4 regions of the Paenibacillus sp. P32E genome follow, and region 4 is predicted to be linked to each of the others. Evidence: riboswitches for the same ligand, from Rfam matches in the RefSeq annotation. Region 4 holds a riboswitch; each other region holds the start of a gene.

Region 1 (7,626 bases), on a different contig from region 4:
AACCGGCAAATTCCACCGACTTGTATCCGATCTCCGCCACATTGCGCAGTGTGCCCAGAAAATCCTTTTCGGCCATATCCCGTAGTGTATACATCTGTATCCCGACCTGCTGATTCATTGCCGCCATAGAGGACACGCTCCTTGTCTGCTGTAATTATTCAGAACTATTCCGCCTGCAGCTTGCGCTCCACCGATTCCAGCTTGCTGCGGCTTGTGGAGGGCTTGTCGCGCCGGTCATCAATCTTGAGTGAGGTGGACACCCTTTGCGCTCCGGCAGTAAAAGGGGACTCGTGCAATGCTTCGACGGCCGCCAGAATCCGCGCCAGCGGTCCCTCGATAATTGTGCCCATGGATGTCAGCTCGTAAGTTATACCTTCCACTGTCTCCAGCACGCGCTGCATATCCGCAACATAGCTGCTGAGGCTGGTGCTGCCTGTTCCGATCGGAATTACGGTTACTTCGCCAATAGCCATTCGAAACCCCTCCTACTATAAAATATAAAAAAATCCGGTATATAAGTCTCCAGTTCCCTCTATTGTAGCAACTCCCGCCTCCCCCCACAAATCACCCCTAATATGGGGACAATTTATGAACTAGAATCGGAAAAATTTACACACAAGTTGTGGATTACCTGTGGACGAACTGTGGACGAATGCCGGGATATCTGTGGATGGGCTGTGGATCATCTGTGAGTAAATCGGCTGAATCCGCCCCCAGCGCGGGCTCGCAAAAAAATGTTTACAAACACAAGATATTGGGTTATTTTTATCTAACGACAACAAAATATAGTGGAAACAGGTGCTTTACTCTCTCAAGAGAGTTGAAGCTTAATAGGGAAGCGCGGTGCAAATCCGCTGTGGTCCCGCCACTGTAACCGGATGTTCCGCAGGCTTCCACAAGCCCCTGCGGAACAGTATCTGGAGGCTCACGCCACTGAGGGTATTCCCCCTTGGGAAGGTGCCTCCAAGATTCACCGGAAGCCAGGAGACCTGCCTGTTTCCGGGCACCATCATTTACGCCTGCGAGGAACAGGAGAGGTGTCCGCATGCGGCCTGCACAAGCAGATTTAGCCTTCCCCCAGGATGGGAAGCAAAGGCTGCCGATACCTGAATGCGATAAGCCTTATCGCGCTCAGGTATCGGCTTCTGCGGGAAAGCTTCTTTCCATGGAGACCATCCGTAAATATCCGGTTTCGGTTATTTGCGTTACGCATCCGGGCATTTTCCGCCGTCCTCGGCGGAAGATGCTCTTTTTACTGAGTTAAGGGGTGTCTTATTACAATTAGAACGTTTTTTATATACCGAGAGGAGAGGGCTATACAATGACGCTGCTGGAGAAACGGTACAACGGTGGACAAGCTGCACAGGAGGATCTATTAGAGGAAGTCATCCATTTGGGGCGCGATATTATCGACAGCCGGGATTTGGATCTGCTGCGCGAGAATGCCAATTTGAACGGAGAGAGCTTCTCCGGCAAAATGAGCAAGTTCGGCAGTGAGTATTCCAAGTGGTATGCCCGCAACTTCACAATGCCGCCGCAACTGGTACAGGCTACCCTTGATAACGTAGTGTATGTCCATGATCTGGACCAATACGCGATCGGAACCACCAACTGCATCTTCATCCCGTTTGAACGGCTTCTCCGCGAAGGCTTCAACACCGGCAACGGCAGCGTGCGTCCTCCCAACTCGATCATGACTGCAATGTCGCTCGTAGCAATTATTTTCCAGTCTCAGCAAAATGCCCAATACGGCGGCGTATCCGCCAACAAGCTGGATTATGACCTGGCCCCTTATGTGACCAAGTCCTTTGCCAAGCTGTTCCGCAAGGGACTCGAATATTTCGAAGAAGGACAAGCCGGTGAGCATCTTGGCGAAGTCACTATGAGCCGCAGCGATCTGGCAGAGCTGTATCCGCGGGCCTTCCGCTTTGCATTAAAAGAAACAGAGAGCGAAACGCTGCAGGCAGCAGAGAGCATGATACATAACCTGAATACGATGTCCAGCCGCTCGGGCGGCCAGATTCCTTTTACCAGCATCAACTACGGCACATGCACCTCGCCGGAAGGCCAGCTCGTGATCAGCTCGCTGCTGACCGCAACGATGAACGGACTCGGCAGCGGCGAAACGCCGGTATTTCCGATCCAGATCTTCAAATGCAAGCAGGGCGTGAACCAGCAGCAGGGCGATCCGAACTATCACTTGTTCCTCAAAGCTGCCGAATGCTCTGCCCGCAGACTGTACCCGAACTTCGCCAATCTGGATGCGCCGCTCAACATGCAATATTATGATCCGGCCGACCCGGATACTGAATTTGCAACCATGGGCTGCCGCACTCGGGTGCTGGGCGACCGTTTCGGACGCAACCACTGCTCCGGCAAAGGCAACCTGTCCTTCAATACGCTCAATCTCGTGCGGTTGGGACTGGCTTACGGAACTGCCACAGGACGCCGGCTTGCCGCCGACGAGAAAGGCTTCTATGACGATTTGAACCATTACATGGACATCGCTCTGGATGGGCTGCTCCACCGCTTCCGCATCCAGGCTTCCCAGAAGGCTAAAGCCTCTGACTTCATGATGCGCGAAGGCGTCTGGGAAGGCGGCCAGGACCTGGCTCCCGAGGATTCGGTTGGCGAACTGCTGAAGCACGGCAGTCTGTCGATTGGCTTCATCGGCATGGCCGAGTGCATGAAGGCCATGTACGGTAAGCATCACGGCGAGGACATGGAGATCCATGCCAAGGCGCTCGCTATTGTCCGCCACATGCGGGAATACTGCGACCGTAAGAGCGAGGAACTGAACCTCAACATCACCCTGTTCGCCACACCTGCTGAAGGGCTGTCCGGCAAGTTCACCAAGGTGGACCGTAAAGTACTGGGCTCCATTCCGGGCATCACCGACCGCGAATACTATACGAACTCTTTCCACATCCCGGTCTACCATGAGCTGAGCGCTGCGCAGAAAATCAGCCTGGAAGCACCGTTCCATGAATACTGCAATGCGGGTGCAATCTCTTATGTGGAGCTGAATGGTAATGCTCGCAGCAACCCGGCAGCTTTTGTCAAGATTATCCGTTACGCGCTGGAACAGCAAGTCAGCTATTTCAGCATCAACCATCCGGTGGACCGCTGCTCAAACTGCGGCTACGAAGGCGTGATTGGCACCAATTGCCCTTCCTGCGACGCGCATGAGAACGATGTGCATATCCGCCGTCTGCGCCGGGTAACCGGCTACCTGACCGGCGACTATCAGACCCGCTTCAATGCCGCCAAGCAAGCCGAAGTAAGGGACCGCGTTAAGCACCTATGAACATATGCGGCTACTACCCGGAATCGATCAATGAAGGAGAAGGCATGCGGGCCGTCCTTTTCCTCAGCGGCTGCCGTCACCGCTGCCCGGGCTGCTTCAATCCCAAGACCTGGAACTTCAATTTCGGCGAGCCGTTCACACGGGAGCGCCAACGGGAGATCATTGCCGAAATAGCCGCGAATCCGCTGCTGGACGGACTGACACTGGCAGGCGGCGACCCTTTTTTCTCGGCAGAGGAGGCTGCGGGCTTCATTCTGGAGCTGCGCAGCGTGCTGCCGGAGTATCCCGTCTGGATTTACACCGGCTATACCTATGAAGAGCTTACAGCGACACCCGGCTCACCCGAATGGAACCTGCTGGCCTCGTGCCAGGTCGTGATCGACGGACGTTTTGTGGAAGAACTCAAAGACACTACCCTTCCCTACCGGGGAAGCAGCAACCAGCGCATTATTGATATTCAGGCCAGTCTCGCCGGTACGGAAATCGTACATTGGGAGCCGGCTGCCTTATAAATTCAGTTAACTTTCAAAGAGCAGGCCAAGCCTCGGGGCGGGCCGCTCTCTGCGCTTATATACTTCAATTTGTGATATTGAAAATTAAACCCAAAAATGAAAGGATGGTTAAACTTATGCCACAGCTCGTAGTGAAACCCGATAACCGCCAACTGGCTTTTGATGAAATCCGCATTTCCGTGTACGCCGACCGTATCCTGAACGGCCTGGATCAATTAAGCAAGGAAACTCTGATCCGCGGAGTGCAGTCCAAGCTGCGCCGTGATGAGGTCAGCGGAGAAGAGATCAGCAATGCTTTTACGATGAGTGCCCTTGAACTGGTTACCAAAGAGGAGCCGGACTGGAAGTTCGCTGCTGCGCGTTCACTGCTAACCTCCCTGTACAAAAAAGCTGCCGTCAACCGCCGCTACAAAGCATACCCGGAAGAGCCTTACGGCGAGCTGTACCCGCTGATTACCGATCTCGTGAAGAAGGGCATCTACCGTGAAGAACTGCTGTCCCACTACACCAAGGAGCAGATTGAGGAACTGGGCAGCTGCATCGATTACACGCGCGACCTGCTGTTCGATTACATCGGCCTGCTGACCCTGTCGGACCGTTATCTGGCGCATGACTTTGACGGCCGCGTAATGGAGCTTCCACAGGAGCGTTATATGATTATCGCAATGTTCCTCATGCACACAGAGCCGGTAGAGAAACGGCTGGATCTGGTCAAAGAAGCCTACTGGGCCATGAGCAACATTTACATGACCGCTGCCACACCTACCATGTCCAATGCGGGTAAAAAGGTCGCCGGACAGCTCTCCAGCTGCTTCATCGACACCGTGGACGACTCGCTCGAAGGCATTTTCGACTCCAATACCGATGTGGCCCGCCTAAGTAAAATGGGCGGAGGCATCGGCGTCTACCTCGGCAAGGTGCGGGCCCGCGGGTCCGATATCCGCGGCCACAAGAACACCAGCTCCGGTGTCATTCCATGGATCCGCCAGCTGAACAATACTGCAGTCAGCGTAGACCAGCTTGGCACACGCAAAGGTGCCGTCGCCGTCTACCTTGATGTTTTCCATAAAGATATTCTTGCCTTCCTCGACCTGAAGCTGAACAACGGTGATGAGCGGATGCGTGCGCATGATGTGTTCCATGGCGTCTGCCTGCCGGACCTGTTCATGGAGGCTGTCGAAGCACGAGGCCACTGGAACCTCTTCTGCCCGCATGAAGTGAAGAAGGTGATGGGCTGGAAGGATGGCCGCGGTCGCGCGCTGGGCCTCGAGGATTTCTATGACGAGAAGCTTGGACAAGGTGCTTTCCGTGAAAAGTATGCCGAAGCCACTGCCAATCTGGAGCTGTCCCGCATCACGGTTCCGGCCATCGACATCATGAAGCGGATTATGAAATCGCAGCTGGAAACCGGCACCCCGTATATGTTCTACCGCGATACGGTGAACCGCTCCAATCCCAACCGGCACCAGGGGATGGTCTTCTCCTCCAACCTGTGCACGGAAATCATGCAGAATCAATCGGCAACCGTTATCGAGAGTGAAGAACTGGTTACCAAGGACGGCCAGACCCGGATCGTCATCTCGAAGGTTCCTGGAGACTTCGTAGTCTGCAACCTGAATTCCATCCACCTGGCCCGCGCGATTCCGGCCGGTGTGCTGGAGCGCCTGATACCGATTCAGGTTCGTATGCTCGATAATGTCATCGACATCAACAATATTGAAGTGCTGCAGGCACAGTACACGAACAGCCAATACCGCGCGGTGGGCCTCGGCACCTTCGGCCTGCATCACCTGCTGGCACTGAAGGGCATCCGCTGGGAATCCGACGAAGCCGTGGAATATAACAATCATCTATATGAACACATTAACTATCTGCTCGTGCGCTCCAGTATGGAGCTGGCTCGTGAGAAGGGCCGTTATCCGAAGTTTGCCGGTTCTGATTGGGAAACCGGCGCTTACTTCACCTCGCGCGGCTATACCAGCGGCGAGCAGGAAGGCAAATACGTGACAACAGAGCAGTGGCGCGAGCTGCAGCAGGAAGTGGCTGCCGACGGCGTGCGCAATGCCTGGATGTTCGCGATAGCCCCGAACGGCTCGACCTCGATCATTGCCGGGTCCACCGCCAGCATTGACCCGCTGTACGAGCTGCTCTCCTATGAGGAGAAGACCACCTATAAGATCGCCAACCCGGCACCGGATCTGTCCGAGAAGACGATCTGGTATTACAAAACGGCGTTCCTGATCGACCAGAACTGGTCGATCCGCATGGCCTCTGCCCGTCAGCGCCATGTCGATCAGGGCCAAAGCTTCAACTTGTATGTGACACCTGACATCAAGGCCACCGATTTCCTGAACCTGCATCTGAACGCCTGGAAGGGCGGACTGAAATCGACTTATTATGTGCGGAGCCGTGCCTTAACTATAGAAGAGTGCGAGTCTTGCGCGAGTTAAAGACTAACTTTAATAGGGGGCACTTGGAGTCACGGAGAGGAAGTTTGGAACTGTAGGAGCGTTAGCGTTCGCCTTTGTCTGCGGATTTCCACCGCGAACAGCGGTTTAAATCAAGAAATCTGCAGACAACAGCGGCCGGAAGTCCAAACATTCCTCGTAGTGGCGAATAAAGTGCCGGCTTTTAAAGTGACCAGATAGCCCCGCAAAATACAGGAGGGAAACAATAACATGCAACTGCAAAAGATTTTTAATACCGAAGCCCCGAACCAGTCTACACGGATCATCGACGGGGAATGTTCAGGGATACTGAACTGGAACGATATCCGCATGCCGCACATGTACAAGCTGTACAAGGTGCTGCTGCTGAACCACTGGATCGCCGATGAGATCCCGATGTCGAAGGATGCCCAGCAGTTCCCGCAGCTGGAAGCGGAAGAGCAGCGTGTGTTCAAGATTAACATCGCCCTGCTGGCGGTGCTGGATTCGATGCAAACGATGTTCGTCGGTGATGTAAAACGTTATTTTACCGACTCTTCACTGGAAGCTATTTCGGCGATCATCGGACAGCAGGAGGTTGTGCACAACCAGTCCTACTCTTACGTCCTCTCTTCCATTGTCTCGGACAGCGAGCAGAAGGAGATTTTTGAATACTGGAAACATGATCCGGTGCTGCTGGAACGCAACCAGTTCATCTCCGACATCTATCAGGAGTTCCGGGATGCGCCATCCAAGGAGACTTTTTTCCGGGCGATGGTGGCCGATCTGATTCTGGAGGGGATTTTCTTCTATAGTACCTTTGCCTTCTTCTACAACCTGGCCCGTGACCAGAAAATGATGGCGACCAGCCAGATGATCTCCTATATTCAGCGAGATGAGAATCAGCACTGCTACTTCTTCGCGGAAGTATTCAAGCAGCTGCTGGTGGATTTCCCTGAGCTGAACACCAAAGAAAATATGGATTACGTCTACCGTACCATTGACCGCGCTGTAGAGCTGGAGACCAATTGGGGCCACTACACGCTCACCAACGTACGCGGCATTGATATGAACGAGCTGAGCGACTACATCAAATACACCGCCAACAAGCGCCTGACGCTGATGGGTCTGGACAAAGCCTACACAGGCGTAGACGTCAACTGCATGCCATGGATCAAGCCATTCTCCGACGAAGCGCTGAACGCGACCAAAACCGACTTCTTCGAAGCCAAGTCCCGCAACTACGGCAAGGTTGGCGACGATAACGGGTTCGACGATTTGTAATAGCAGTCCGATTTCGGGATAAAAAGCGTTCCCGCCACATTCTGCTGCACAGAATACAATAGAATGGCCCAAAGCTGGTTCCAATCCGTTGCGATCC
Region 2 (7,626 bases), on a different contig from region 4:
AGGAGAAGCAGAGCCTCAAGGAACGTCTGACGCCGCTGCAATATGAAGTTACTCAGAACAATGCAACCGAATCCCCTTTCCGCAATGAGTTCTGGGATCATCACGGGGATGGCATCTATGTCGATATCGTATCCGGTGAGCCGCTGTTCAGCTCCAGCGATAAATTCGACTCCGGCTGCGGCTGGCCCAGCTTCACCCGTCCGATCCGCGACTATTCGGTCAAGGAGAAGACGGATCTCAGCCATCTGATGGTCCGCACTGAGGTCCGCAGCAAAGCGGCCGATTCTCATCTTGGACATGTATTTAACGATGGTCCCGGTCCAAACGGCCTGCGCTACTGCATTAACTCGGCAGCACTCCGCTTTGTTCCGAAAGAGGATTTGGAAAAGGAAGGCTACAGCGAATACCGCGTACTGTTCCAGCATGCTTAACTAACAGCGGTTATTCCGCTCAGTCGCACATCCGCGTCACAAAGCCTCCAACCCGCAAGCAGCGGTGTTGGAGGCTTTTTTCATCAGTAAAATCATATTATTCCGGTTTTTTTTCGTCCCGCTCATCAGCATCAGGAACAGGCGCCGGATTCCCGGTGGTCTGTTCCTGCAGCGGCTGGTTCTGCTCCCGGCTCACCTGACGGATACGCATTACCGTCCCATGATCCCGTGACTTGTTTCTTTTGCGGACCCAGAGCACAATCACCACAACAACAGCAGCTACAATCAATACCGGAAGCGCAGCAGCCAGGAATATAAAGAGCCATTGAAACATCACGGACAGTGCATGCAGACTGCTCTGAAGCGCATCCGAAGCCCGGTCCATTAACGGCCCTTGTTCTTTGGTCTTGGCAATATCCACGCTCTCTTCAGTCTGGTACAGTCGAAGCTCAACCGTAGAAAAAGATACATTCTGGTCAATATATCGCATTCTGCCCTTGATCGTCTCTATTTCCTCCTGAATGGCACCAAGCTGGTTGGCGAACGCCACGAGGTCGGCGGATTTGGTTGCCTTTTTCATAAACTCGATATATTGGCCCTCCATTAACTGCTTGGCCTTGAGGCGCGACCCCAGATCCACATATTCCTCTGAAACGTCCTGACCCTGGATTTTATGCTGAAGCTTCACGTTTTTGATCTTTTCCAAATGGTCCAGAAAGGAAGAAAATCCCGAAGCAGGCACCTTCAGAATAAAGGCTCCGCCATGCTCATATTCGGAGGTATTCTCCGAAAATTCAACAATATAACCTTCTGCGAGCGTCACCATATTGCGTACTTCTGTCTGCGCCTTAGCATAGTCCGTCACTTCCATCGTTAGGCTGGCGTGATAGATCAGCTTTTTGTTCAATCCTGCCACAACGTCATTTCCCGTAAAACCGGCCGTTCCTTCAGCTGCACGCGCTGCATCCGTGTTGCTTACCGCTGAGCTTCCTCCGCCAGCCTTGTCTCCCTCAGCCGCAGGAGCTTCAGCTGCAGCCGACACTGCTTGATCCTTCGGCGCAGCATTCGCTGAAGTGTTCTGGTCTGCTGCGCCGTCGAAGCCTTCTGCCGTGCTGGAATTGTCTGCCTTCATCTCCGACCGGCTTGCAGAATCATTATTGCTTCCAGCCCCGCACCCTGCCAAAACGATAGCAAACACTATTAGTCCCAATACATAATACAGATAATGCAGACCCCTTTTTTGCATGCCCATTCCTCCAAAAGTGTAGTGGAATTTCCGCTTCTTTTGTACAGATTGCTGCCAGCGAAGAGCTTTTTGTCTGTAGGCATCTTTCGCGTTAAAGTCTTTGACGTTCCAAAAGCTGGAAGGTTGCAGGAATTCGGTAGATTTTCCAATCCAGTGGCTGATTTGCCCATCTAAAGGTGCTTTCGTTATTTGGGGATATAAGATTCGCGAAAAGAAAAAACACCAAAAACCCTATATTCACAAGGAATACGGGTTAGGTTCTGCTCGGACAAGCTCCACCTTGCCGTTCAGATCAGTTGCTGTATAGATGGCGTCGATTCCAGCAAGGGGAGGTGAAACCCTCCTGCAAAAAGACGTACCATTCAAGGATAAGAAGGAAGCCTGGTCCAGGTTCCTTCTATTCTTTTTCTCATTCTAGCAAGATTGAGAATGATTATCAAGCGTTTTTCTTCCGCACATTACCTGCGGCCAGGACCATGTTGCGAAGTGCCGCCACCGTCTCTTCCCAGCCGCGTGTCTTCAGCCCGCAGTCTGGATTAATCCAGAATTGTCCGGCATCCAGTACACGCAGTGCGCGCTCAATATTCTGCGTCATCTCCTCTACTTCCGGAACACGGGGACTATGGATATCATAGACACCCAGTCCAATGCCTTTATCATAATCATGATCTTCAAAAGCCGAAATCAGCTCCCCATGGCTGCGGGAAGTCTCAATGGAGATCACATCCGCATCCATAGCCGAGATCGCCCCGATCATGTCGTTAAATTCGCTGTAGCACATATGCGTATGAACCTGCGTGGTATCCTTCACATGGGTTGTGGCCACCCGGAAGGACCGTACAGCCCAATTCAAATAATTCTCATGGTCTTCCGCCTTCAGCGGCAGCCCTTCGCGGATGGCCGGCTCATCCACCTGAATCATCTCGATTCCGGCATCCTCCAGCGCTTGAACCTCGTGACGGAGAGCAAGGGCAATTTGCTTCGCTACCTCTTCGCGGCTGAGATCATCGCGTACGAAGGACCAGTTCAGGATGGTTACCGGTCCGGTCAGCATGCCTTTTACCGGCAGCTTTGTCAAGGACTGGGCATAGACGCTTTCTTTGACGGTCATTGGCTGGATAAAAGCGACATCCGCGTAAATCACCGGAGGCTTCACGCAGCGCGAGCCATAGGATTGCACCCAGCCATTCTGGGTGAACAGATAGCCCCCCAGCTTCTCGCCGAAGAACTCGACCATATCCGTCCGCTCAAATTCACCATGTACCAGCACATCCAGACCAAGCTCCTCCTGAAGTGTAATCGCCTCGGCGATTTGACGGCGGACGAACATATCATAGCGCTCCTCATTCCACACCCCTTTGCGCCATTTGAGACGCGCCTGGCGGACCTCAGCCGTCTGCGGGAAGCTGCCGATAGTTGTAGTCGGCAGCAGGGGCAAACGCCATTTATCCTGCTGCAGCTTCACACGCTCTGCGAACGGCAGGCTCCGGCTGTCCGGAAGTTCGTCCAGACGGCGGACCTGCTCCGCCACATCCCGGCGGCCGCGTTCAGGAAGTGCGCGGAAGACAGCCAGCGCTTCCCGGCTCCCCGCAAGCTCCGCCTCGGCCGTTCCGTTGTCACCGCCTGCGGCTGCGGCGAGCAGCCGAAGCTCTGTCAGCTTTTCGTCAGCGAAGGCCAGCGCCTGCTTCACAGCAGGCTTCAGCTTCCCTTCGCTCTGCACCGTAACCGGTACATGGAGCAGGCTGGAGGATGGCTGAAGAATCAGCCGGTCCAGCGGCACATGAAGAGCCAGCTTCTCAATCAGTGCAAGCTTGGTATCAGGGTCGGCACGCCAGATGCTGCGTCCATCGATTATGCCTGCACCCAGCCATTTATCTTCCGGCCAGCCAAGTCGTCCGATCGCCTCCAGATTCGCACCGCCATCATGGACGAAGTCAAGGCCAATGGCCTGTACCGGCAATTCAAGCAATGCTTCCAAGGGTTCAGCCGCTTCAAAATAAGTCTGTAGAATCAGATTCAAGCCGGGGACTGCAGCGGAAATCCCGCTATAAATGGTCTTCAGCAAGGCAATGTCTTCCGCGTTCAATCCTATAACGATGGCTGGTTCGTCGATCTGCACCCAGGTTACACCTTCCTGCTGAAGCTCCTGCAGCAGCTGAATATAAGCCGGCAGGAAGCGGGCGGCAACCTCGCTGATGTCCGCAGCCGGAAATCCCTTGGACAGCTTGAGGAAGGTATATAGTCCCACAATAACTGGCTTGCCTTCAATGCCCGCCTGCGCTTTGGCGAAGCGGTAGGCGGCCAGCGGTTTATTCTCAGTCAGCCGGGGTGTAAGGCTGCCGATCTCCGGCACGATATAATGGTAATTCGTATTGAACCATTTGGTCATCTCGCAGGCCGGGGCGGCCGCATTGCCGCGGGCCATGGCGAAATATAGATCAAGCGGGACAGCCCCGCCGTCATAATCATAACGTGGCGGCACAATGCCGAACATGACGGCTGTGTCCAGCACATGATCGTAGAAGGTGAAATCATTCACCGGGATCAGGTCAATACCGGCCTGTTGCTGCGACTGCAGGTGCTTAAGCTGAATGTCCGCCATTTCAGCACGGAACTCCTGCTCGCCAATTTTACCGGACCAGTAAGCCTCCAGTGTTTTTTTCCATTCACGGTTTTTGCCGATTCTCGGGTACCCCAGATTGCTGGTGATCAATTTTGTTGTCATTGAAATCTGCTCCTCATCTGTTCGCTATTTGTTGTATGTCCTTATAAAAAGACGCCTCTCCCGAAAAATAAGCCACAGGGAAAGACGCCCATTGATCTTCTAAATGGAATAACGTCTGAACACCTCCCTATCTACCGTAGGTACTGCAGTGCTTCTGAGTCAGGCAGGTCTCCTGGCTAGCGGAGTCATCATTCTTCAGCAAGTCTTCCCGGCTGGATCTACCTGTCTGCCAGTGACACATTAAGCTGGAACTCTTCCGTTACAGTGGCGGGACCGCGTCGGTTTCGAGCCGAACTTCCCTATTAAGCTGGACAAAAGCTACATTCGCTTCATCCGGCACCTGTCTCCTATATTCGCTTTTCAAAACTTCATCCTTAAATCTGATGCCATCATACTGTACCTTTTTTGCCATCCGCAACAGATTCCGGCGATTTCAGCTATACACATTCGCTATAGCAAAGCAGCTTTTTGCCCGATTTGGCATCTGAATCTTGATCAGTGCTCATGACAAAAAGGCGATACCCTCCAAGGAAGGCACCGCCTGCATTATTTTTTCTATTCTAGAACCATACCAGATATACCACTACAGCAAGAACAATCCGATAGATCGCAAACGGCAGAAGCTTAATGCGGTTGATCAGCTTCAGGAAGAAACGCATGGACAGCAGCGCGAACAGAAAGGCGCTGATAAACCCGGCAATAAAGAACGGCAGCGCATCGAGAGTGAAATACTGCCAGTTCTTCAGCAGTGAAATCAGGCTGGCTCCAGCCATAATCGGCACCGCCATGATGAAGGTGAAGTCGGCCGCGGCACGATGGCTCATACCGAGCAGAACGCCACCGGAGATCGTGGAACCGGAACGGGAGAAGCCCGGCCACAGCGAGAAACACTGGACCAGACCGACCGATAGCGCCTGCCTATATGTAATTTGATCGACACTCTCCGTTTTGATCTTTTTGGGGGCAAACAGGTCTGCACAGATCATTAGTATTGCGCCTACGACCAGACCAATCAGCACCGTTGAGGTCGAAAACAAATGCTCATCAATATAATCCTCGAACAGAAAGCCGAGCACTCCGGCAGGGATAAGACCCACAAGCACCTGTGCCAGCTTCAACCGTCCCGCCGTTTCCACTGCTGGCTGTCCTTCCGGCACCGCTGTCAGCTCTTTGCGGCTGAACCGCTTCAGACCCAGGAGATCGATGAACCGGTTGCGGAAAATCACCACCACGGCCAGGATCGAGCCCAGCTGAATCACTACCTTGAATGTATTCGCTGTGTATTTTCCGAGAAATTCCTGCGATTTCAGCCACATATCATCGACAATAATCATATGGCCTGTGGAGGACACCGGAGCAAATTCAGTCAAACCTTCAACAATACCCAAGATGATTGCTTTAATTATAGTCAAAAGCTCCATGTAATCTCCTCCTAAAAGTTTTGTGAGCATCGCATCTATGAAATCACTTCGTTCAAAACTCGCTACGAAAGCATAAACTTAGTTTTGTGAGCATCACATCTATGAAATTGCTTCGTTCAAAACTCGCTTCCAAAGCATAGAATTTGTTGGTGTTGTTACCCGCGGGCTTTGCCGGCGGTACGGCGTTTACGCAAATACAACAGTCCCAGCACGAGAATTCCTCCGGCAATCAGGGCGTAGACCACGCTGGAATAAGCCTCTATATACCCTCCAATGTCCTCCCAGGACTCTCCTAGCGCAGCACCCAGCAGGATCAGCAATGTATTCCAGCCCAGTGTACCGATCGTCGTAAACAGCATAAAAAGTCCGAACTTCATTCCCGACATTCCTGCCGGAATCGAGATCAGACTGCGCACCAGCGGCACCATCCGGCAGAACAGCACCGTCCAGTAGCCGTATTTATCAAACCAGGCATCCGCTTTGCGGATATCACTTTTCTTAATCCGTATCCATTTGCCGTAGCGGTCCACAATCCGCTCCATTCGGCTGACATCCAGCATCCGGCCGATCCAATACAGAATGGCTGCACCCAGCAAAGAACCCGCCGTAGAGGCAATAAGCACACCCGGTATTGTGAGTCCGGAGGTTGTAGTCATAAACCCGCCAAAGGGCAGGATGACCTCTGAAGGAATGGGGGGAAAGACATTTTCCAGCGCCAGCATCAGAAAAATACCGGCATATCCGAACTGCTCCATAATATCTGTAATCCAGGTTTTCATTCGGTTCCCTCCGTCTAGATGAGATTTTTCTTGAGGTTGCGCAAATAGCGGCTGCGGATGAAGAAGAAGTACAGCGTCTGGGCAGCCAGATAACTGGTCAGGACAGCCCCGGTCTCGGCAGCAATGGACAGATAGAACAGCCGCTGCAGCGCAATAAAAGCAAACAGACTGTGCAGAACCGCCAGCAGCACCGGGATGAAGAACATGAGTGCCAGCTGCAGTGTCGCAATGCGGTCCAGTTCCTGGTCAGTCAGGCCCATTTTGGACAGGGTGGAATACTGCAGGCGGTCATGATCCAGATCCATATAGAGACGGAAGTAGAGGAAGCTGCCGGCAGCAATGAAGAAGACGGTCCCGACAAGCAGCGAAGCGAACAGCATGGTGCTGTACAGCGTGCGCTGAATCTCAAATAAGGTTCCGCTGATCACAACGGCATAAGCAGACTTTTCTTCATAGGGAACCTTCCCTTTGGCAGCGAGTTCTGAAGCCACCCCCACCGTCCGGGTAAAATCATCCACATAGAAGCCGGTATACCAATCCTGCTGCACAGGGATAACCAGGTTGTACAGACTGTCGCTGATCACCAGCCCGCTGAAATCGCCGCCTCCCCTGCCGTCCAGCTCCGGCAGCAGATATTCGGCAACCGGCACATGCTGCGTATAGCCGGTCTCTTCAATCTGGATTCCTTGCTGAAGTGTATATGTTGCTTTGAAGCGCTCTGCGGTCAGACTGCGGTCGCGCTGGGAACCGATCATCACCAGGCTTTCATTGCCTTCCAGCGGCGGTTCATTCGAGCTGAAGCCCGCATGTTCCAGAGCAAGCTTGTAATTCCTGTAGGACATCAGAGGCAGCTGAAGTATATGGTCGGGACCTGTCTGCGAAACGACCGCTGCGACTTTGAGTGGAATCCGCAGGGTTTCGTAAGTCAGACCCAGCTGCTCCAGCTCTGCAGTAATCCCCCACAGGTCCTTCTCTTCCGAGGAAGCATGCTCCCCGCCCTTGGCTACATAGCCGACAGCCGCCG
Region 3 (7,626 bases), on a different contig from region 4:
TGCGTCCTGAGTTTTATGCTGATCTGTACCGGCAGTTCCAGACCTACGTCCGCAACTACGGGGACAACAAGATTCACCGGATTGCTTGCGGGCCGAATTCGGACGATTATTACTGGATGGAAGTGTTGATGCGCGAAGCTGCCAAGTTTATGGACTCCATCACGCTGCATTACTATACCGTTCCCGGCGCAACTTGGGAGCATAAGGGTGCGGCTACCGGCTTTGAAACTTCGGAATATTTCACAACACTGGAAAAGGCGCTGCACATGGAAGAATTGGTATCCCGCCACAGCGTGATTATGGACAAATACGATCCTGAGAAAAGAGTCGGCCTGATCGTCGATGAATGGGGTACCTGGTATGATGTGGAGCCGGGCACGAACCCGGGCTTCCTGTATCAGCAGAACTCGATCCGCGATGCGCTGGTTGCCGGATTGACACTGAATATTTTCCACAAGCACAGCGACCGTGTGCGGATGGCGAATATTGCCCAGACGATTAACGTGCTGCAGGCCGTTATTCTTACCGAAGGCGAGAAAATGCTGCTGACTCCGACTTATCATGTATTTAATATGTACAAGGTGCATCAGGACGCCGAACTGCTTGATCTGACGCTGGACAGCGGTTCTTACAGCTATGACGGTAAGGAGATTCCGGAAGTATCCGCTTCGGCATCGGTAACAGCTGAAGGTGTCATTCATGTCAGCCTGTGCAACCTGAATCATGCATCCGCAGCGGTGCTTCCGCTGGAGCTGCGCGGACTTGCCGGTAAAGCGGTGCAGATTAACGGTACAACGCTTGCCGGGGCAACCATCGATGCCCATAACTCGTTCAGTGAGCCGGAAGCGGTTGCTCCGCAGCCGTTCACTGCCTTCAAGCTGGAAGGAGATACGCTTACTGTGGAACTGCCGGCGATGTCGGTAACGGTACTGGAAATTACACCGAACGCATAAAAGGAGTACTGTTATGGCCACAACCTCTGCCTGCAAAGGCTGCCGGGACGATTATAAAGTAACAGAAGCGCAGATCGCCCGTATACTGGCGTCATCGATGTTCAATGAAGGCAACACCGCTTCAGATCAGGTATATACGGAGCGGGTCGCCATCTGCAGGACCTGCCCCAAACAGCAGGATGGCGTAACCTGCACGGCCTGCGGCTGCATCATACCGGTTGTGGCCCGGCTGAAAGCGCGCGGTTGTCCGCTTCCCGGCGGCGGTCTATGGCAGCCTGTTAACGAATAGGCGCGTACAGAAGTCGTCAGGCCAGGCAGTCTAGAATACAGCATTGCATGAATATGACTGAACCCAAAACCCCCGAATTCCACCAGTTTGGTAAACTGTGGAACTCGGGGGTTCTTATTTTTGTTCACTCACGTATAAGCAGGCTTAAGCAGATCCAGCCGCCTCACTGCTATCCGGCATATCTGTATAGTATAGATCAACCAGCATGTCTTCGTTATAATTGCCAAACCCTTTGCCGAACAGGGTAAGGCCCCCGATATGCTCGGCGTCTTCTTCCACTGAAAGCATGAACGTCCATTGTTTGCTGCGAATGCCCACCTGGTCAAGCGTAACCTCAGACAGTTTATGACCATCCATAAAAGTGCCCTTGGGCGTAACCCTCAGCTGCTTGAGCAATCCATATTGATTGGTGAGTGCAGGCCACCAGGAGGGTGTATATTTGCCCTGTCTGTCTCCGTAATCGCCGGGACTGGTCCAAAAGCCAAGTTTGTGCCCGTTCAGGGTGAAGGTGATGTCCGAAGGCCAATTGTTATTGATGGACGGCGCTTCTGAGGCAATCTCCATCGTTATAACCAGTTCCTCGGGCTGCTGGCTGGACAGTAGAAAGTTGGGGATTTTATATTCGACATACCCCTTGCCAAACCAGAGAATACCGGCATTCATCCGCTCCAGATCCCAGAAATAACGCGGATCGTCAAAGTTGCCGATGATTTGCTCAGTGGTAGCCAGTCCGCAGGTTGGTTCGATCTGGAAATTGGAATAATGCCCGACTGGAATCTCTTTCCGGTGGCATTTACGCTCTATTTTGTCTTGGCCCGGGAACAGAATCTCAGCATGGTCCACGTCAATCGTGCAGATCTTCTGCAGGCCGCTCCGTCCGGGAGCCATATGGGTGCGGATCAGCCCGGCGGCTTCCAGCTTACGCACATGCATAGTCATGATCGCACTGCTGAGTTTGACCGATCCGGCTAATTCCTTGACATTCATGGGCTGAACGGCGAGCAGACGGAGCATATGCAGGCGTACAGAGCTGGATAATGCTTCGTACACCGGCAGGGATTCTTCAGTAAGATCAAGTTTCATGAAAGGCCTCCGATTCAGGATTATAGTTAATAATTATATTACTCAAGTGGCATTCTTACAAGCTTCCTGCGGCTGCACTTTTATCACAGACATGTATGAGCGATGTCCGCTATGATGTACAGGATGAATCAGCGACGAAACAAGGTGCCTTTGATTGTATATCAAGGGATAACAGGGAATCGGGTGCAACTCCCGAGCGGTCCCGCCACTGTAAGGAAGAGCCGGCTTTCAAAAGGTCACTCGGTGATAGCTCCGGGGAAGACGAAAGCCATGCTGTGATCCCGAGCCAGGAGACCTACCTTGTTTGCGCACACACGACTCTACGCGGATAGGAGCGGTGTACGAACGGATGATCAGATGGGGGTGCGCTGCTTGTTTTGGCGGCGGAGCAGCCTTCTCTTTGTGATCTGAACACGTACATATAACTCCCACCCCCTCAGGGCGGGAGTTTTTGGTTTGAAAGGTAAGAATGTACATGTCTCATGCTTATCAGAATTAAGGATGGAGGTTTAAGAATGGATAAACGCAGTTTTTGGCGCTTTGCAGCGCTGGTCTGTGTATTTGCCGTTTATTTGTTGCTGAATGAACCGGGCACAGCTGAAGCGATGCACATTATGGAGGGATTTTTACCGGTAGAATGGGCGTTGTTCTGGTGGGTGGCCTTTCTGCCATTCTTTTTGCTTGGAGTCCGTAAGCTTACCCGAATTACCCGGGACAATCCCGAGCTGAAGCTGCTGATGGGTCTGTCGGGTGCCTTCACATTTGTGCTGTCCGCCCTCAAAATGCCGTCGGTAACCGGAAGCAGCTCCCATCCTACAGGGACGGGACTTGGCGCTGTGATGCTGGGGCCGCTGCCGATGAGTGTGATCGGATCGGTTGTGCTGTTGTTCCAGGCACTGCTGCTGGCGCACGGCGGAATTACTACACTTGGCGCGAACGCCTTCTCCATGGCGGTGGCCGGACCTTTTGCCGGTTATGCGGCCTATAGGCTGATCATGAAACTGAATGGCCGGGAAAAGCTGGCGGTGTTCTGTGCGGCTGCGGTAGCGGATCTGATGACTTATGTCGTCACTTCCTTTCAGCTTGCGGTGGCTTTTCCGTCGGCAGATGGCGGCGTGCTGGCTTCCTTTGCTAAATTTGGCGGTATATTTGCCGTGACCCAGATTCCGCTGGCAGTCAGCGAAGGACTCTTGACCGTGCTGCTCTGGAACTGGCTGAAGGCTTACAGTCCGCAGGAGCTGTCACTGCTCAAACGTGCAGCCGGGGGAGGCGGCGAACGGTGAAGAACAAATGGAGAAACCTGTTGATGCTGCTCGCAGTGATTCTGCTGGTGGTCCTGCCGCTTCTGCTCGTGAACGGGGATTTCGGCGGAGCCGATGACGCGGCCGAGAGTGCAATCACGGAGATTGATCCCACATACAAGCCCTGGTTCAAACCGCTGGCTGAGCTGCCGGGTGAGACGGAGAGCATGCTGTTCGCGCTGCAGGCAGCCCTTGGTGCAGGAGTGATCGGCTATACGCTGGGTCTCTTGAGGGGAAGACAGGACCGGCAGAACCAGCAGAACCGGCAGAAGCTGAATGATTAGAAGAATGGATGCGTTATCCTGCAACAATGCCCTGAGGCAGCAGTCCCCGATGTGGAAGAGCCTTTTTGCGGCAGTTATGTTCATACTCGCTTATGTGCTGCATCCGGCGCTTCAGATGCTTATTGCACTCTGGATGATGCGGTGGTGTCTTCTCTACGCCAAAATCCCCCCGCGCGCTTATGGCCTTCTTGTCGGGACAGCGTTGTTGTTCTTCGGCCTCAGCCTGCCGGCATTGCTGGTGGAGTTCGGCCATCCGGCTGCCGGAGAGGCTTCTTGGCATCTGCAGATTCCAGGCATGTCCCTGGTTCTGTACATGACCCCGGCAGGGGGAATGCGGGCTGTGCTGCTGCTGGCCCGGGTGTCAGCCTGCCTGGCCTGCTGCCTGTTCATTATACTGACGACACCGTTTGGCGAGCTGCTGCAGGTGCTCCGCCGGCTGCGGATGCCGCAGATTGTGCTGGAACTGATGCTGATTATGTACCGCTTCCTGTTCCTGCTGGATGACACAGCCCATGGGCTGCTTCTGGCCAGGCGCCTGCGCGGCGGTCAAAGGGGCTTCTGGTCGAAGCTGCAGGAGGCTACAAGTATGGCAGCTTCACTGTTCGCAAACACCATGCACCGGTACTATGGGCTGTCGCAGGGGCTGGCAACCCGGGGATTTACCGGGGAGATTCTTTTACCGCCCTATGTGAAGCGCACAGTGCCGCGAAGGTTTGCCTTTGAAGCCTATGCCGGAATCGCGCTCCTGGTGGCTGCACAACTGTGGCTGCTATGGGCTTGATGCGAAAGATGATGATCCATGAAGTGAAGCCGCCTGGAGAAGAGGAGCCACATGAACATAGATTACAGTTTGGCCTTTGAAGATGTTGTATTTCATTATCCGGACACGATGGAGCCTGCACTCCGCGGGTTGACCGTGGCCGTCCCAAAGGGCTGTAAAACAGCCTTGCTTGGACATAACGGTTCCGGTAAATCAACGTTATTTCTCCATGCGGTAGGCCTGCTGCGGCCGCAAAAGGGTACGCTGCTGCAGGCGGGACTGCCTGTATCTTACGCCAAAAAAGAACTGGCCGCCCTGCGCCGCAGAGTCGGTCTGGTCTTTCAGGACCCTGAGCAGCAGCTGATCTTGAGCACGCCAATGGAGGATATCTCCTTCGGGCTGCGGGGCACCGGTATGGATGAGAAGGAAATTGCATCACGTTGTGCTGCCGTTCTGGAGCAATTGAACCTTACTGCTCTAAAGGATAAACCCATCCATCAGCTCAGCCTGGGCCAGAAAAAGCGCACAGCGCTTGCAGGCGTAATAGCGATGGAACCGGAGCTGATCTTACTCGACGAGCCAACGTCTTACCTGGACCCGCTGTCCGAGGCACAGCTTCTAGATGGCCTGGACAGTATACACCGTAAGGGCACAACTGTGGTTATGGCCACGCATGATATGAATCTGGCTTACCGCTGGGCGGACTGGATCATCGTGCTCGATCATGGCTCCTGCCGGGCCGCCGGAACGCCGGATGATATTTTTGCGGGGCCGGAGACGCTGCAGGCGATTGGCCTGGAGCTCCCGCTGCTGGCTGAGCTGTGGCACAGTCTGCCCCTACACGTAACGCAAGGAGTCACGGCTCCCCGGAATGCCGGGGATTTCAAGGCGCTGCTTGGCAGTCTGCTGGGTGAAAGGATGGGCGGGTAGTGTCAGACTAGCCAGTTGGTTAGGAACTACGGTGCGGGTTAATGCGCTGATGCAGGCCATAGAGGAAGCAGTTGAACAGCATTACACACGAACGGGGGAACAAGAATGAACAAGCTAGGAAAGCTGCTGATTATCGGCTTTGGGCCTGGTGCTATGGAGCATATTACGGGCCGCGCTTTAACGGTGCTGGAAGAAAGTGAGGCCGTGATCGGCTACAGCACTTATGTGGACTTGATCCGGCCACTGCTGCGCCATCAGGAAGTTGTCGGTACAGGCATGACCGAGGAGGTCAGCCGGGCCCAGGAAGCGGTTCGCCGGGCCGAAGCCGGGCAGACCATTGCGGTCATCTCCAGCGGAGACGCGGGTGTATATGGAATGGCGGGGCTGGTCTACGAAGTGCTGATCGAACGGGGCTGGACCCCCGACACTGGTGTAAAGGTCGAAGTGATTCCAGGGATATCGGCCATTCAATCCTGCTCCTCACTGCTAGGGGCACCGATTATGCACGATTCCTGCACGATCAGCCTGAGTGACCATCTTACGCCTTGGGAGAGCATTGCGGCACGTGTAGAAGCGGCGGGAGCCGCGGACTTCGTAATTGCCTTTTACAATCCGCGCAGCGGGAAGCGTACACGCCAGATTGAAGAGGCCCGCCAGATTCTGCTCCGCTACCGGGATCCTGCCACTCCGGTCGGGATCGTAAAAAGTGCCTACCGTGACCGGCAGCAGACCATCGTCACTACGCTTCAGGATATGCTGAATCATGAGATCGGCATGCTCTCGACGGTGATCGTTGGGAATTCCGCCACAATAGTCTATGAAGGCCTCCTGGTTACACCGCGCGGCTACGGGCGCAAGTATAGCCTAGGCGCAGATACGCAGGTATTGAAGCCGCATGAACGGCTGCGGACCTCAGCGGAGCCTTGGTCGCTGGCGGCGGCACTGGCAGGCGGTGAAGCTTCCACTACTGGGCAGACCTTGGCTGGTCCGGTACTGAAAGTGCAAGCAGAACGTGAAACGGATGCAGTGAACGCGGGAGCGGTGCTGAACGGCGGGTATCCACCGGAAGTCAATGAGCCCGCAGCGGTAGGGCTAAACGAATCGCCTCCGGGCGACTACGTGAAGGTGAAAACCTGTGGCTTTTGTGACTTGAGAAAAGAAGGTGCCCGGGCAGCGGCAGAACGGTTATTTCAACAGCTGAACGGCCGGTCTACGCCTAGAGAACTGCAGATCAGCGTAACTGGCTGCGGGATGGCGTGCAACTCAGCGGTGCTGGAGGATATCGGCCTTATCTATTCCAAAGGAAGCTTTGAACTGTACCTTGGCGGCAAAAAATCCGGACGTGCCGCACATGCGGGCACACGGGTCCGTGAGGGAATGAACGAAGAGGAAGCGATAGCCGCTGTAACAGCGGTTGTGGAACAATACTGTGCGCAAGGCTATCCGAATGAGCGGTTTTATACTTTTTTTGAACGGATGGGCCGGGGAATTGCTGTGAACTTCACAAGTTCGAAGAGCATACTGCATGCTGAACACAAGCATCTGCAGAACCCGGAAAGTGCCCGCCGGAGAACGGCTGTGCTGTTAGTAGGACATGGCAGCCGTGTGGAAGAGGGGAATGAGGAGCTGCGGAGTTTCACCAGCTTGCTGGCTGCACGGAGGCCGGAGCTTACGATTGAAACCTGCTTTATCGAGTTGTCGGCCCCATCCATTTCCGAAGGGATAGATCAATGTGTGCGTGGAGGAGCCGGCAAGGTCTATGTGGTGCCGATTATTTTGTTCGCGGCGGGACATTCCAAGCTGGATATTCCGATGGCTCTGGATCAGGCAAAGCTGATATATCCGGGTGTGGAATTTATCTATGGCCGACCGATTGGTGTGCAGGAGAGAGCGGTAGACATTCTGATGGACCGCATCGCCGGGGCTATGCCGTTGTCGCGGCCGATTCAGGCATCTGCACGGCGGGAGACGGCGGCTGTACTGTCAGAGGAAGAGGTCAATGTACCAGATGAAGACACCATTGTGC
Region 4 (7,626 bases):
CGGCGTCAAGGTCTGCTGACATTTTACGCTTTGTAGTACACTTTGGCAGGTTCTTGCCGGAAGCGCTGCAGCAGTCGTTTGTCCGCGATACCGTCAAGGAGTACCTGCTGGAGAAGCTGCAGCGGGAGGCCGATCCGGTAGCGGCGGTAGCGGCGATCCATGATTCCGTAGACAAGGCGGAAAAGGAGCGCCGCAGAGGAAGCGGGCTCTATCCCGAAGCCCTGTCGCTGCTGGAGGAGCTGATGACGGCGGCGGACCGCTTCCTGCTGAACCGGGTCTCGCTGGACGAGCTGACACAGGAGCAGCTGCTGGAGATTTCTTTTCTGCGCTACCGCGAGGTTACCGACTGGCAGCCGCCGCTGGATGCGATTACCCGGCAAAAGGCGAACGCCCTCCGGGCTGCGTACCGCTGGTTCGGGGAGGAGAAGCCGACAGAGGAGATTTTTGCCGGACTATCGCCGAGAGAGCTGGATGATGTGCAGCTGCTCGGACGGCGCTGGCTGAAGGAATCGCGTAATATTGAACCGTTCGAGCGTGTACCGCTGGCCTTCTATCACAGCAGCGAGCGACAGGATGGACCGCTGGATTATGAGACGCTGATGGAACTAATAAAGCGTAAGGCGGGCGACGACAAAGAGAGGGTCTACCGTTTCCTGGCCTGGTCGCAGGGCAATCCGCTATTTTCTATTTCAAATAAAAAGCTGTGGCCCGGTTACCGCCGGGCTATTCTGAAGTATTTCCTGAGCAGCGACCGCGATGCGTTCAAGAGCCGTGATTTCCGTAAAAGCTATACCGCCGCTGCGGGCCCGGCGCTGCAAAATGTATACAACGAAGCGCGCTCCCAGCTGGCTTCGCCGCTGGCGCGGTGGGTCAGCCGCAGCCGATTTCGACTCCTGATCTCCGGCAGCGTGCTGGGTATTGTGCTGATCGCTGTAATGATCGCGGTCAGCGTGCTCCGGCCGGACCCTGCGGACACGGCTCTGCCGGAAGGCAGCGCACAGCCCAGCGCCACAGGTGGGGCTGGTGCTCTAGTTCCCGCCACCGTCCGGCTGGGCGGCGGGACAACAGGCGGCAGCCTGGTGTTCACCTTTGCTGCTGCCGCCGACTGCTCCGCCTTCAAACCGGCGGAGGTCCGCGTGGTGTCCTCCGGCGATGTGACGGAGGACTACAAGGTCACGGCGACGACAGGCAGCTGCCTGGTCGTGTCGCCGAAGCCGGGCGCCGCCGGTACCGGCACGGATGCGAGTGCGCCGGCAGGGTCTGACAGCGGCGCAGATGCATCCGCTGGAGCAGAAGGCAGCGCGGAGGCAAGCGCGCCTGCAGCGACTGACGGCACCGACACGGGTGCCGGACAGAAGACCGGCGCGACTGCGAGCGCTGGTGTGAAGGGGGCCGCGGGTGGGAACGCCGGCGCGGCCACGCCTTCTCCGGCGGCGGGAGGCACCGCGCCGGGAGCTCCCGGAGCCTCGGGAGCGGTGCTGGAGGCATCCGCATTCGAGGTGACCGTGCAGCTGGAGGCCGGCGCGAAGCTGGCCGCAGGCGACATGGTCACCGCCGGGGAGTACAAGCTGATCCTGCAGCCGGCTTCGGGCACGGCAGCAGACAGCACCCCGGGCGCCGGAGCAGATGCAACTTCAAGTACTAAACCTTCGCCTAAGGCGACTGGTAATACGGACAACGAATGATGCGTGGCAGTGGAATATAGTTTATCCTGAACAGCACGATTAGCCGAGAGTGTGGGGCGCGTGCAGTTCGGGATTTTTGTTAATTTATGGTCTACATGAGTTGAACCCGGGAAGTCGAAGGCTGGGCGTATTAACAGATAATAAAGTATCTGACTGACCCTGGAAATTGAAACAGCGACAGTAAAGGACAAGAAAGTCCTAGACTGTCGCTGTTTCATTGAACAACGTTCTCCGTTAGAGTTAAATATGAAAAAGAAAAGTATAACTCTAAGCATGTGCTAATGCAGGTACACAGAATTTTGAGCTTGGATCTAAAATAAAGTTAGACTTTATAAAAAGCATATCACCATTGTTGTCCATCCACTCGTACTGTACGTTCTCAGGCAATTGATCTGGTGTGAAATGAAAATGAATATATTCTGTTTGCTCATTAGCAATACGCTTAAGTAGGCGATCTAAATTAACGTCACATTGACTAACTACATCATATAAATTTAGGTTATGACCTTCTTGTTGATAGACGATAATCGCCTCGTCCTCTTGCGAATAATATATTGATTCGGGAAATACTTTTATAGCGTAAAACATAAAGAGTCCTAGGTTATTAATATCACCAAATTGTTCTGAAACAGGTCTGCGAGATAAAACCATTCTTTTGATAAATGCCAAGTCTTCCTTACGGGAACAATTCAACTTGCGCAAGGTAGTATCCGCATTTGGAGTGGGAAGATATTTAAGTTTGATTTGTGATTCACCAACGGATTCAAATCCAAATATTGGATAGAAATCAATTACACTGCTATTAGCGAATAAGAAGAAGATATCACAATCATGCTCGTACAAATCTAGAACGTGCCTCATCAATTTTCCAGAAAGCCCTTTCCCTCTAAAATCAGGATGAGTCATAACTGTGCCAATTTGAATCGCTTTTTTATTTAATCCATTTATCATCAAGTCCATTTTGCTAACGGATACATTGGCAATCACTACATTATCTCTGATGAAAGAATGGCATATATAACGATCATCCCAGAATCCTTTCTGATACCAATCTTCAAAGTTGATATCAAAAACCAAAGTCGCTAGTTGATTAAAACTATCCCTGTAAACTTTGCTATCTTTATAGTCGTAAACTAGGTCTATTTTATCAATATCTACATTTTCACTAGAAAACACAAATATCCCCCCCATTGTCTTTATGTTCACACTACCACGGGAAGTTTTATTATATAAGGGTAAATATCAGGTATACCTAAACTATCCAAGACAGTTAATCGCAGCGAGTAGCCAGTCTACCTCTTGAGTGCAGGATTCACTGCCGACTAAAATATTTACATTATGAATAATTCGAGGATATACTAAATGGAGTGGATAATTTATCTAATTTTGTTAATCAATTAAATACCGCTAAATTATTTGTACAGTTTCACACCAAAGTGACCAAGTTAAAATGAATTGGAAAAGAGGTTTTGAATCAATGAACAGCAATATTATTTGGGGGATAGTATTATTAGGTCGTGTCTGAAAACTTTTCATTGAGTCAATTTGAAAATGGCAGCTACGTATACAAACGCCAAGAATGACTTGGCCAATTTGTCGTAACGAGTAGCCACACGGCGAAAATGTTTGATTTTATTGAAAAAGCACTCCACTAAGTGGCGTTCTTTGTACCGATACCAATCGACTTCCCATGGGTTTTGACTATTCGCTTTAGGCGGGATAGTGTAGGATGCCTGCTTAGCTGTAATCCAATTCCGAATCACTTCTGAGCCATAGGCTTTGTCGCCAAGAATATGACTTCCTGTAATATCAAGCTTCTGAAGTAAATCGATCGCTGGAACGGAATCGTAGACTTGACCACCCGTCAGAAGAAAAGCGAGGGGATTTCCTAATCCATCGACGACGGTATGAAGTTTGGTTGTCTTTCCGCCACGACTGACGCCGATGTGCTGATTCACTTCGTGTCCTGGGGCGTTTTTTTAGCACCGGCACTATGTTGATGGGCTTTGACCGATGTAGAATCAATGCTCAAGTTTTCAAAGTCAGGTTCGACCTGAAGAGTTTGGAAGATCGCGACAAGCAGTCCGGTATCTCGCCACTTGCAGAAGCGACTGTAGACCGTTTTCCATGAACCATAGCGTTCCTCCGGTAGATCGCGCCAGGCAGCACCACTTCGAGCGATCCATAAAAAAGCATTAAACATGGTTCTTTCACTTAATTTTGACGGACGCCCTGTTTTGTAGGGTGGAAACATGTCCTTAATTTGTTCCCACTGTTCATCGCTTATTTCGTACCGTCTTTGAATCATGCTTGACGCCCCATTCGTTTTCTCAAATCTTACCATGTTATTTAGTTTTCAGACACATCCTAGTGCTGTGTTTGTTTCTTAAGCCATTATTGGCGATTGTGGGGCTGGATGAAAGGTTGTTCGGAGTGGTCTGGCAGGGTGAAGCTGTGTTTTCATTGAGTCCATTTTTAGTTCGGATTATTCTAGCAGTAATTGGGATTCTCATGTTTATCATCGGTGGTATGCAAGTTGCAAAGCAGAAGAATAATTAGTTGAATACAATGTTAAACAGAAAAGACTGATAGAGGTAATCCTGTATCAGTCTTTTTCTCAATTATGAAGTATAAGAAATTATTTCTATCGGATTTTCATTTACTTAGCTATAACGATGGAGCGGTTAACTTGTTTGATGTGGTATATAAAATCAATATTAATATAAGTAGAAGATGTCAAATTCTGATCGTGTAGTTTTGGCATAGAATCCCCCTTAAAAAATCCCGACCACTTGGCTTTAGTGACATGTGTTTTTACCATTTCTACAGGCGAGGCATTAACAAATGACGTACAATGAAACTAACCATAATTGCAAAAGTTAGAAACATACTAAATCCTTCTGCAAGTTTGCTGGGCTACCTGCGTCCACTATGAAACAGCTTGTCTATAGACATACAAGGGAATACTGGATATGATTATGGATATTAAAATTTAATAGGTTATGAAGAAGGTGCCGGTTCTGCTTCACAGAATCAGAATCGGCTTAAAAGGGAAGCACGGTGCAAATCCGGCGCGGTCCCGCCACTGTAAATGCGGAGCGGCTCTTAGAGCGGCCACTGTCCGGTAGAAGGATGGGAAGGCCAAGAGCAGCAATGAGGCATAAGCCAGGAGACCTGCCTTTTTCGTGAACGTTTCTATTCTTCGTGGGGTAAGAATGCGGAACATATGCAGATGGATGGAGTCCGGAGCTTAGGAGCGCCGTAGCCTTCACTTTGTATTCTTCCGGGCCGCCCTGAACAAGGGCGGTCTTTATGTCGTTAGGGTCATCCCCTGCTGTGCACTACAATCCATTTCATTAAAAAGGAAAGAGGTTGACGATGAAACCATTGTATTCTGCCAAGTCTTTTGTACTTGGTCTGGTCTTATTACTGCTTATTTCGATTACAGGTACCGCTGTGGTTCCGGCGGGACAGGCTTTTGCTGCGGCAGGAGCATCCGCTAACAAGGTAACGAATAGTGTTGCAGACGCTGTGTATGCGGCTGACCATGCTGCGGACGGAGAAGCAGCAGCGGCACTAACTGCAGCAGTTCCCGGGGGACAGGTATCGGTCTCGCAGGCAACGTATACAGCTGCTGAATATATTATCAGCGGCGGTGTGACTTCGGAGTGGCAGGCGATCGGCCTGGCCCAGGCGGGCTACCGGGTGCCGGAGAGCTATGCCCAATCGCTTGCACAGAAGGTGCAGGCTGCGGGAGGCATTTTCCCGAATGTTACGGATTATGCGCGGATTGTGCTTGCTGTGCGGGCGACCGGCGGGGATCCGGCGAACTTTGCCGGAAGTGGTTCGGGGGCAGGGTACAATCTGCTGGAGCGCATTTACAACAGTGACAAAATTAGCGGCCAGTCGCTGAATGCTCCGGTATATGCACTGCTCGCACTGGATTCCGGCAGTTATACGCTTCCCGGCGATGCCAAATGGAACCAGACATCATTGTTAAGCGAAATTCTATCCAAGCAAAACAGTGACGGCGGCTTCGCTCTGTTCCCGGGAGCGAGCGATCCGGATATGACGGCCATCGTCCTGACTGCCCTTTCTGTTCATAAGAATGAAGCGGCTGTTACGACAGCCGGACAAAAAGCTGTAGCCTGGCTGGCCGCCAAACAGGATGCCAGCGGCGGTTACGGGGACAGCAGCGAAAGTGTGGCCCAGGCCATCATTGCCCTGTCTTCTTATGGCATAGACCCCACCAGTGACGAGTTCACCAAGAACGAAGCGGATCTAATCAGCAGGCTTCTGAGCTTCCGGCTGGAGAATGGTGCCTTTGCCCATAATCAAGGCGGTAGCGCCAATGTGCTGGCCACGGAGCAGGGACTCCAGGCGCTGGTGGCCTACAGCTTGTTCAGCGGTGGAACGAACGGCAAACTGTATGACTTTTCCAAGCCGGCACCGCAAAATCCGTTAGTCTATGTACCGCTCACGATCGAAGGTCCTGAGAAGACACTGGGCCAGGGCAGCACGTATGCGGGAAATGTACTCGAGGCGCTGGACAAAGTAGCTGCGGCAAATGGCCTGCCGGTTACGAATCCTTCAGGTAACTATGTTACGGGTATCGGCAACATCTCTGCCGGGACCTATGGCGGGTATGATGGCTGGATGTATGCCGTTTCGCGCGGCGGTGAATGGGCAAGCGTCGATGTAGGCATGAAAGACTTCAAGCTGAAGGAGTCGGACAAGCTGCTGGTATATTATGCTGGCAGCGATACACAGCTTGTAGATCAAGTAGCCCTTTCCAAGGCGCAGCCCAGAGAGGGTGAAACTTTTACCGTCACGGTCACCCAAAAAACATGGGTATGGAATAATTTCACAGCCACTTCCAGTCCGGTAACCTCAAGCGCTGCCGGGGTACAGGTGACGATTGGGGATCATACGGTCACAACAGATGCAAAAGGCATTGCAGCTTTTACCGGAGGAATTCCAGCAGGTAATTATACGCTTGCTGTGACCGGTTACGCGCCGGGGAAGGCCCCGGCAGTTGCGAAATATACGCAGCCTTTGAAGATTGCTCCGAAGAATGTAGCGGCTTATCTGTCGGTTGAAGGTCCACAGGGACCGGTCATCGACGGTACGCTGGAGGCGTATAATGCACTGGAAGCGCTGAAGAAACTCGCTGAGTCTGGGAATATTCCGCTGAAGATTACAGAATCATCTTTTGGCAGCTATGTCTCGGCGATTAACGGAATAGAGAGCGGCACGTATAAGGGCTATTGGAGCTTTGCGGTGCAGCGGGGCGGCGAATGGATCTACCCGTCTGTCGGGATGGGGGATTACGTACTGGAGGCATCCGACCGGGTGCTGGTGTATTATGCCGGTGCGGATACCCAGGTGGTGAATACGGTACAGGTCAGTCCAGCGCAACCTAAGCCGGGTGAAAAGTTCACCGTTGCGGTAGCGCAGAAGCAGTGGGTCTGGAATAATACCACCTTTACCTCTGACCCGGTGGTAACGCCGGCAGCGGGTGTACAGGTCAAGATTGGCGGCACAGCAGTAACTACTAATGACAAAGGTATAGCTGCCTTTGACAAAGGTCTGCCTGCGGGTGCGTACACGCTTGCTGTAACCGGCTATGTTGCCGACAGCACGCCGAAAATTGCCCGCTATACGCAAAAGCTGACCGTTGCAGATCCGGCAGTTGTGCCTCAGCCGGCATCGGCAACGATCTCGGTTATCGGAGACAGTGCCAAAGGAACGATTCTGCCCAGCACGCAGGTGGTCTTGAATCCGGGGGAAACGGCATACAGCCTGCTGAAACGTCAATTAGGGGGCAAAGTAGAGGCCACCACCTCCGGCGGAAGCCTGTATGTGGTGTCTATCGACGGTCTCAAAGAATTTGACCGGGGACCCAAAAGCGGATGGCTCTATTACGTAAATGGTAAGGACC

The links. A riboswitch is a leader RNA that binds a small molecule or an ion and turns the genes downstream of it on or off. The one in region 4 is predicted to bind cobalamin.
Region 1: linked by a shared signal. The riboswitch ahead of A3848_RS20585 (anaerobic ribonucleoside triphosphate reductase) and the one ahead of A3848_RS00635 (S-layer homology domain-containing protein) in region 4 are both predicted to bind cobalamin.
Region 2: linked by a shared signal. The riboswitch ahead of metE (5-methyltetrahydropteroyltriglutamate--homocysteine S-methyltransferase) and the one ahead of A3848_RS00635 (S-layer homology domain-containing protein) in region 4 are both predicted to bind cobalamin.
Region 3: linked by a shared signal. The riboswitch ahead of A3848_RS09195 (energy-coupling factor ABC transporter permease) and the one ahead of A3848_RS00635 (S-layer homology domain-containing protein) in region 4 are both predicted to bind cobalamin.

Annotation. Positions count from the first base shown of each region.
Region 1 covers NZ_LVYY01000024.1:176,228-183,853, reverse strand. The annotation lists gene A3848_RS20600 (sugar phosphate isomerase/epimerase family protein) at 1-127, opposite strand, end outside; gene A3848_RS20595 (MTH1187 family thiamine-binding protein) at 165-473, opposite strand; cobalamin riboswitch at 780-1,011, shown strand; gene A3848_RS20585 (anaerobic ribonucleoside triphosphate reductase) at 1,322-3,307, shown strand; gene nrdG (anaerobic ribonucleoside-triphosphate reductase activating protein) at 3,304-3,819, shown strand; gene A3848_RS20575 (ribonucleoside-diphosphate reductase subunit alpha) at 3,936-6,269, shown strand; gene A3848_RS20570 (ribonucleotide-diphosphate reductase subunit beta) at 6,498-7,529, shown strand.
Region 2 covers NZ_LVYY01000012.1:137,701-145,326, forward strand. The annotation lists gene msrB (peptide-methionine (R)-S-oxide reductase MsrB) at 1-431, shown strand, start outside; gene A3848_RS13035 (DUF4349 domain-containing protein) at 529-1,677, opposite strand; gene metE (5-methyltetrahydropteroyltriglutamate--homocysteine S-methyltransferase) at 2,114-4,402, opposite strand; cobalamin riboswitch at 4,548-4,761, opposite strand; gene A3848_RS13045 (undecaprenyl-diphosphate phosphatase) at 4,963-5,823, opposite strand; gene A3848_RS13050 (DedA family protein) at 5,979-6,602, opposite strand; gene A3848_RS13055 (FtsX-like permease family protein) at 6,617-7,626, opposite strand, start outside.
Region 3 covers NZ_LVYY01000008.1:90,964-98,589, reverse strand. The annotation lists gene A3848_RS09210 (alpha-N-arabinofuranosidase) at 1-953, shown strand, start outside; gene A3848_RS09205 (DUF6171 family protein) at 967-1,242, shown strand; gene A3848_RS09200 (ArsR/SmtB family transcription factor) at 1,387-2,325, opposite strand; cobalamin riboswitch at 2,451-2,642, shown strand; gene A3848_RS09195 (energy-coupling factor ABC transporter permease) at 2,841-3,608, shown strand; gene A3848_RS09190 (energy-coupling factor ABC transporter substrate-binding protein) at 3,605-3,910, shown strand; gene cbiQ (cobalt ECF transporter T component CbiQ) at 3,903-4,691, shown strand; gene A3848_RS09180 (energy-coupling factor ABC transporter ATP-binding protein) at 4,743-5,600, shown strand; gene cobJ (precorrin-3B C(17)-methyltransferase) at 5,706-7,626, shown strand, end outside.
Region 4 covers NZ_LVYY01000001.1:200,216-207,841, forward strand. The annotation lists gene A3848_RS00610 (GAP1-N2 domain-containing protein) at 1-1,685, shown strand, start outside; gene A3848_RS00615 (GNAT family N-acetyltransferase) at 1,953-2,861, opposite strand; one part of gene A3848_RS31135 (IS5 family transposase) at 3,218-3,666, opposite strand; one part of gene A3848_RS31135 (IS5 family transposase) at 3,666-3,993, opposite strand; cobalamin riboswitch at 4,678-4,881, shown strand; gene A3848_RS00635 (S-layer homology domain-containing protein) at 5,064-7,626, shown strand, end outside.